2 regions of the Tumebacillus algifaecis genome follow, and region 1 is predicted to be linked to the other one. Evidence: a T-box and tRNA genes for the amino acid it is inferred to sense, from the RefSeq annotation. Region 1 holds a T-box; the other holds one or more tRNA genes.
What was found. A T-box is a leader RNA that pairs with one kind of tRNA and senses whether it is charged. The one in region 1 lies ahead of pheS (phenylalanine--tRNA ligase subunit alpha), so its partner is inferred to be a tRNA-Phe.

Region 1 (3,367 bases):
TAGATGAGCTGGATCAAAATCGATAAAAGGGTGAAGAGATTCTGATGAGATTTGAACAGATTACTTCGGTGAAGAACAACCGAGTGAAAGACTGGGCTGCTTTGAAGCAGAAAAAATACCGTACGCAAACGGGATTATACATTGCGGAAGGCGTCCGTCTGGTCGAAGATGCGCTGGCGTCCGGCGCGCCGATCGAAGCGATTTTGGTAAGCGGGGATTTGCAGTCGGGCCGTTATGACAAGATCGTCAACGGCGTGGCTTCACAGAACATCCAGGTTTACGAAGTGACCGAGCAGGTGATGGAGCATGTGTCGGACACGAAGACTCCTCAAGGCGTGATTGCGGTGCTTCGTCAAACGATTGGCGATCCGCACGACTTTTTGGAAAACAAGACCGACCCGCTGTATTTGGTTCTGGATGGCATTCAAGATCCGGGCAATCTCGGCACGATGATTCGCACGGCCGATGCGGTCGGGGCGACAGGCGTGTTTCTTGGCAAAACCTGCGTCGATTTGTACAACCCAAAGGTGGTCCGTTCGACGATGGGTTCGATGTATCATCTTCCGCTGTTCGAAGTTGACCTCGAGTTGTTTCTGCCGGCCATGAAACGCCAAGGCGTCCGTGTCGTCGGCACGACGACCGATGCCGACAAGACCGTCTTCCAGCATGACTTCACGATCGGCACGGCGCTGGTCATCGGTTCTGAAGCGCACGGACTGAGCGCTGGTATCGCCGACCTCGTCGATCACAGCATCGCTCTGCCAATGCCAGGACAAGCAGAGTCATTGAATGCGGCGATCGCGTCGTCTGTCATGCTCTATGAGGCACTTCGTCAACGCACAAAGTAAGAGTAAGCGCTAGGCACTCGAAGGGGTGCCTTTTTACGTGGTGTAGACGTGCAGAGAAGTGCCGAGTGGCATGTGGCATGTGGCATGTGGCATGTGGCAGTCAGCAGTCAGCAGTCAGCAGGTAAGCAGGTAAGCAGGTAAGCAGGTAAGCAGGTAAGCAGGTAAGCAGGTAAGCAGGTAAGCAGGTAAGCAGGTCTAAGCAGGTCTAAGCAGGTCTAAGCACCGCTTGCATGGTTTGGGTCAGTGGGGGACAAACTGTGTCTATGGGGGTGTTTGCAGTGAACCGACATCTGCTGGCGTTTGTGGTGAAATTGGGCTCGACGATCGTAGCGATGTATTTTATCGCGCTGTTTTTCCCGCTCTGGGGCAAGATGAATTTTCTGCACGCGCTGCTCCTCGGTTTGATCGTCGCGGTGCTAGGGTATGTCATCGATTTGATCATTCCGCGGGCCATCAATTCGATTGTTGCCGTTGCCGTCGATTTGCTGATGGCCACGCTGATCGTCTATGCAGGAAACTATTTTCTCTCCGGCATGAGCGTGTCTTGGACGTTCGCTTGGTTTGTCGGTCTGCTCGTCGCTGGGTTTGAGATTTTCTATCACGCGATGTTCGTCAATCGAGTGGAACGAGGCTAAATTAGACCATTTTGGTTGCAAAGCGTTTTTTCCTGTACTATACTATGTAATTAACAGCACAATCTAAATCTAAACAGCGATGATGGAGAGAGTAAGCGACTCTGGAAGCGTTCAGGGAGAGAATGTCATAGACTGAAAGCATTCTCACGCGAGCACAGACCGCCGAAGTTCACTCCGTAGCTGCTTGCCTGAACAGTTTTTCTAAACTTGCGTAGGGTGAGCCGGCAGCAGTCTGCCGTTACCTTTCAACGAAGTGGAGTCATGGAGTGTTTTTCCCATGCTCAAATAGGGTGGTACCGCGAAGACCTTTCGTCCCTTGTTGGATGAAGGTCTTTTTTATTTTTGGAATCGAGTGCAGGAGGGAACCACGATGAAAGAACAGCTTGTCATGCTGAAAGAACAAGCGCTGGAAAAGCTGAAAGAGCAGTCAACGCTGCAACAGCTCGGGGATTGGAAAGCGACCTACCTCGGGAAAAAAGGTGAACTGACCGCCGCCTTGCGCGGGATGAAAGACTTGAGCGCCGAAGAGCGTCCGGTCATCGGGGCGATGGTCAACGAAGTTCGTGAAGCGCTGGAACAGGCGCTCGAAACGAAAGAAGAGGCGCTCCGACGCGCGGAACGTGAAAAGCGGTTGCGCGAAGAGACGATCGATGTCACGCTCCCAGGCCGCGCGCTTCCGTTGGGCAGCGAACATCCGCTCAACCGTCTGATCCGCGAGGCGGAAGAGATCTTCTTGGGCCTCGGTTTCCAAATCGCAGAAGGCCCGGAAGTGGAGACGGACTACAACAACTTTGGCGCACTCAACGTGCCGAAAAACCACCCGGCTCGCGATATGCAAGACACCTTCTACATTTCGGAAGACATGTTGTTGCGCACCCAAACCTCTCCGGTGCAAGGTCGCGTCCTCCGCGCCAACGTCGAAGCTGCCAAGCAGCGTGGGGAAACGTCGCCACAGCCGGTGCGCATCATCGCGCCAGGGCGCGTGTACCGTCGCGATGATGATGACGCGACACACTCTCATGTGTTCATGCAGATCGAAGGGCTCGTCGTGGACCGCAACATCCGCATGAGCGATCTGAAAGGCATCCTGACCACATTCACCCAACAGATTTTCGGCAGCGATGTGTCGATCCGCATGCGTCCTTCTTACTTCCCGTTCACCGAACCTTCGACCGAAGTCGATGTCACTTGCTACTCTTGTGGGGGCGAAGGTTGCCGCATCTGTAAGCAAACGGGTTGGATCGAAATTTTGGGCGCAGGCATGGTACACCCGAACGTGCTGGAGATGGCCGGGTATGATCCGGAAGAGTTTACCGGATTTGCATTTGGCATGGGCGTTGAGCGGATTGCAATGCGCCGCTACGGCATCGAAGACATCCGCCATTTCTATACCAACGATGTGCGCCTGATGTCGCAGTTCAAGTCTCGGGTATAGCAGGAGGGAAAATCAATGAAAATCAGCTATCAATGGCTTCGTGAATATGTAGAAATTGACGATCTTACCCCGGAGCAGGTGGGAGCACTGCTCACCGACGCTGGCGTTCCGGTCGAAGAGTTCACCCCGCTCAACCTTGGGGTCAAAGGTGTCGTCATCGGCCACGTCTTAGAGACGCGCCAACATGAAAACGCCGACAAGCTCCGCGTGTGTACGATCGATGCAGGCACGGGCGAACATCTGCAAATCGTCTGCGGTGCACCGAATGTGGCACCAGGCCAAAAAGTTCCGGTCGCGGTGATTGGTGCTGAACTGCCGGGCGATTTCAAAATCAAAAGGGCAAAACTGCGCGGCGTAGAATCGCAAGGTATGCTCTGCTCAGCTAAAGAGATCGGTCTGGATGTGAAGCTCCTGCCGAAAGATCAAACGGAAGGTCTGTATCTTCTGCC
Region 2 (3,367 bases), 1.8 Mb from region 1:
CTCGACATTCCGGCGTTCTTGCGCCGCAACAACCGCTAGCTAAGAAAGAGACTCTTGAATAGGAGTCTCTTTTTATTGTCTATCAAAGATCGCAAGTCATACCTGATTGTGAACAGAGCAGTGTGTGGGCCATGACTGCGAATGTAGGGATGGTTTAGCAGTCTGAGTTGATCGAGCGCGCCTTTTGATTGCGTGAGGTATTTTAGTGATTGAGTGATAATGAGGGAGGTGATCTTGTGTAATGAATCAATTTGCTTGTATTTCGAGTGTGGAATGCTTTGAGTACAAGCATTGAAACGTGTTATATTAATACCTGTCGCCGCGAGAGCCGACAGCAAAACAATGAAAGAAACGCATGATGTATCACGGAGGAATGTCCGAGTTCGGTCGAAGGAGCTTGACTCGAAATCAAGTAGGCGGGTAACCGTCTCGGGGGTTCGAATCCCTCTTCCTCCGCCAGTGAGCCATTAGCTCAGTTGGTAGAGCAACTGACTTTTAATCAGTGGGTCGAAGGTTCGAGTCCTTCATGGCTCACCACTGTTACAATCTCATAAATGTGCCCATAGCTCAGCTGGATAGAGCGTTTGACTACGAATCAAAAGGCCGGGAGTTCGAATCTCTCTGGGCACGCCATGTATGGCTCGTTGGAGAAGCGGCTTAACTCACCGCCCTTTCAAGGCGGCATTCACGGGTTCGAATCCCGTACGAGTCACCATTTTCTTTAGAGGTTGCCCAACTAAGGGCGCGACGTCCTGTCGCAACGTTGGACACGGTACGTCCTGTACGTGGAGGTTTAGCTCAGCTGGGAGAGCATCTGCCTTACAAGCAGAGGGTCGGCGGTTCGATCCCGTCAACCTCCACCATTTTTAAAACAGGAAGGTCGGCTTTTGTTCGCGACGTCTTGTCGCAAGGTGGACATTTCCAAACATCATATCGCGGGGTGGAGCAGTTGGCAGCTCGTCGGGCTCATAACCCGAAGGTCGCAGGTTCAAGTCCTGTCCCCGCAACCACATGGAGCTGTGGTGTAGTGGCCTAACATGCCCGCCTGTCACGCGGGAGACCGCGGGTTCGAATCCCGTCAGCTCCGCCACTTTTTTCATCTCAATATGGCTCGGTAGCTCAGTCGGTAGAGCAGAGGACTGAAAATCCTCGTGTCGGCGGTTCGATTCCGTCCCGAGCCACCATTTTTCAAAAATAGTCCTGTTGCAGCGCGGGACAGAGGTAGCCCCGCTAAGAACGCGACGTCCTGTCGCAACGTGGGACGCATACATCCTGTATGCGGAAGTGGCTCAGGGGTAGAGCATCGCCTTGCCAAGGCGAGGGTCGCGGGTTCGAATCCCGTCTTCCGCTCCATTTTTAAGGGCCCATAGCTCAGTTGGCTAGAGCGCACGACTGATAATCGTGAGGTCGGAAGTTCGAATCTTCTTGGGCCCACCATTTCAATATTTCTTCTGGAGAGATGTCCGAGTTTGGTCGAAGGAGCACGATTGGAAATCGTGTAGGCGCCTAAAACGTCTCGGGGGTTCGAATCCCCCTCTCTCCGCCATGTGGCGGTGTAGCTCAGTTGGCTAGAGCAATCGGTTCATACCCGGTGGGTCGGGGGTTCAAGTCCCTCCGCCGCTACCACACATTGGGGAGTCGCCAAGCGGTAAGGCAACGGACTTTGACTCCGTCATGCGAAGGTTCGATCCCTTCCTCCCCAGCCATGGCTCGTTGGAGAAGCGGCTTAACTCACCGCCCTTTCAAGGCGGCATTCACGGGTTCGAATCCCGTACGAGTCACCATTTTCTTTAGAGGTTGCCCAACTAAGGGCGCGATGTCCTGTCGCAACGTTGGACACGGTACGTCCTGTACGTGGAGGTTTAGCTCAGCTGGGAGAGCATCTGCCTTACAAGCAGAGGGTCGGCGGTTCGATCCCGTCAACCTCCACCATTTTTAAAACAGGAAGGTCGGCTTTTGTTCGCGACGTCTTGTCGCAAGGTGGACATTTCCAAACATCATATCGCGGGGTGGAGCAGTTGGCAGCTCGTCGGGCTCATAACCCGAAGGTCGCAGGTTCAAGTCCTGTCCCCGCAACCACATGGAGCTGTGGTGTAGTGGCCTAACATGCCCGCCTGTCACGCGGGAGACCGCGGGTTCGAATCCCGTCAGCTCCGCCATTTAAATTTGCCCAACTTACTATGCGATCTCCTGGCGCGATGTTGGACATCCTGTATGTGAGCCATTAGCTCAGTTGGTAGAGCAACTGACTTTTAATCAGTGGGTCGAAGGTTCGAGTCCTTCATGGCTCACCACTATTACAATCTCATAAATGTGCCCATAGCTCAGCTGGATAGAGCGTTTGACTACGAATCAAAAGGCCGGGAGTTCGAATCTCTCTGGGCACGCCATTTTTACGGGGGTATAGCTCAGTTGGTAGAGCACCTGCCTTGCAAGCAGGGGGTCAGCGGTTCGAATCCGCTTATCTCCACCAGTTCTCATGACTTGTCCAACAAAAGCAACGTTGGACAAAGGTGCCTCACTAAGATCGCAACGTCCTGTTGCAACATGGGGCAGAGGTAGCCCCGCTAAGAACGCGACGTCCTGTCGCAACGCGGGACGCATACATCCTGTATGCGGAAGTGGCTCAGGGGTAGAGCATCGCCTTGCCAAGGCGAGGGTCGCGGGTTCGAATCCCGTCTTCCGCTCCATTTTTAAGGGCCCATAGCTCAGTTGGCTAGAGCGCACGACTGATAATCGTGAGGTCGGAAGTTCGAATCTTCTTGGGCCCACCATTTTATTAAGCACTATCGTCTAGTGGTAATGTCGTGGAGGTCACACCTGTTCCCATCTCGAACACAGAAGTTAAGCTCCACAGAGCTGATGGTACTTGGACCGCAGGGTCCTGGGAGAGTAAGACGCCGCTAGGCAAAGATGAGGACTCAGTTCGTAGAACTGAGTCTTTTTTGTTGTCCATAGACAAAAGAACGGTGCCAAGTTCGAAGCACCACCGCAGTGATCGTGGCGGCATGGTGTTTAGACTGTTCGGTCCTTTGGAGAACGGAGAACTTACTAGAAAATGAAAGACCCGATCCTGACTGGATCGGGTCTTTTCAATTATTCATGCGAATCCAGTTGGGCGAACTGTCATCGTCTGTGTGTACGCTCATGAAAACGGTGCGCTCCTGCTCATGTTGAAGGTAATGCTCAATCATGACACGGTTCGTCGGAATTAAGTCCAAATCGAGCCATTCGTTTCGTGAGATCCACTTTAGCACGCCTTCGTCCGTCTGAATGATCTCACGAGTCGTTGTTCTTCCGAAATACACGTAGAGTTGTCGAAGTTCGTCATCCCATTGTCGGAAGATGAGATAGCGCTGTGACAGGT

Region 2: it encodes a tRNA-Phe, which carries the amino acid that the T-box ahead of pheS (phenylalanine--tRNA ligase subunit alpha) is inferred to sense. The anticodon was not compared.

Annotation. Positions count from the first base shown of each region.
Region 1 is NZ_CP022657.1:1,310,621-1,313,987, forward strand. It holds gene CIG75_RS06000 (potassium channel family protein) at 1-26, shown strand, start outside; gene CIG75_RS06005 (TrmH family RNA methyltransferase) at 45-848, shown strand; gene CIG75_RS06010 (DUF2512 family protein) at 1,127-1,483, shown strand; T-box leader at 1,554-1,803, shown strand; gene pheS (phenylalanine--tRNA ligase subunit alpha) at 1,854-2,918, shown strand; gene pheT (phenylalanine--tRNA ligase subunit beta) at 2,934-3,367, shown strand, end outside.
Region 2 is NZ_CP022657.1:3,146,196-3,149,562, reverse strand. It holds gene ftsZ (cell division protein FtsZ) at 1-39, shown strand, start outside; tRNA gene CIG75_RS13445 (tRNA-Ser) at 368-459, shown strand; tRNA gene CIG75_RS13440 (tRNA-Lys) at 462-537, shown strand; tRNA gene CIG75_RS13435 (tRNA-Arg) at 557-633, shown strand; tRNA gene CIG75_RS13430 (tRNA-Glu) at 639-715, shown strand; tRNA gene CIG75_RS13425 (tRNA-Val) at 788-863, shown strand; tRNA gene CIG75_RS13420 (tRNA-Met) at 935-1,010, shown strand; tRNA gene CIG75_RS13415 (tRNA-Asp) at 1,014-1,090, shown strand; tRNA gene CIG75_RS13410 (tRNA-Phe) at 1,109-1,184, shown strand; tRNA gene CIG75_RS13405 (tRNA-Gly) at 1,279-1,353, shown strand; tRNA gene CIG75_RS13400 (tRNA-Ile) at 1,361-1,437, shown strand; tRNA gene CIG75_RS13395 (tRNA-Ser) at 1,454-1,546, shown strand; tRNA gene CIG75_RS13390 (tRNA-Met) at 1,550-1,626, shown strand; tRNA gene CIG75_RS13385 (tRNA-Gln) at 1,632-1,706, shown strand; tRNA gene CIG75_RS13380 (tRNA-Glu) at 1,708-1,784, shown strand; tRNA gene CIG75_RS13375 (tRNA-Val) at 1,857-1,932, shown strand; tRNA gene CIG75_RS13370 (tRNA-Met) at 2,004-2,079, shown strand; tRNA gene CIG75_RS13365 (tRNA-Asp) at 2,083-2,159, shown strand; tRNA gene CIG75_RS13360 (tRNA-Lys) at 2,219-2,294, shown strand; tRNA gene CIG75_RS13355 (tRNA-Arg) at 2,314-2,390, shown strand; tRNA gene CIG75_RS13350 (tRNA-Ala) at 2,398-2,473, shown strand; tRNA gene CIG75_RS13345 (tRNA-Gly) at 2,616-2,690, shown strand; tRNA gene CIG75_RS13340 (tRNA-Ile) at 2,698-2,774, shown strand; rRNA gene rrf (5S ribosomal RNA) at 2,793-2,909, shown strand; gene CIG75_RS13330 (NUDIX domain-containing protein) at 3,093-3,367, opposite strand, start outside.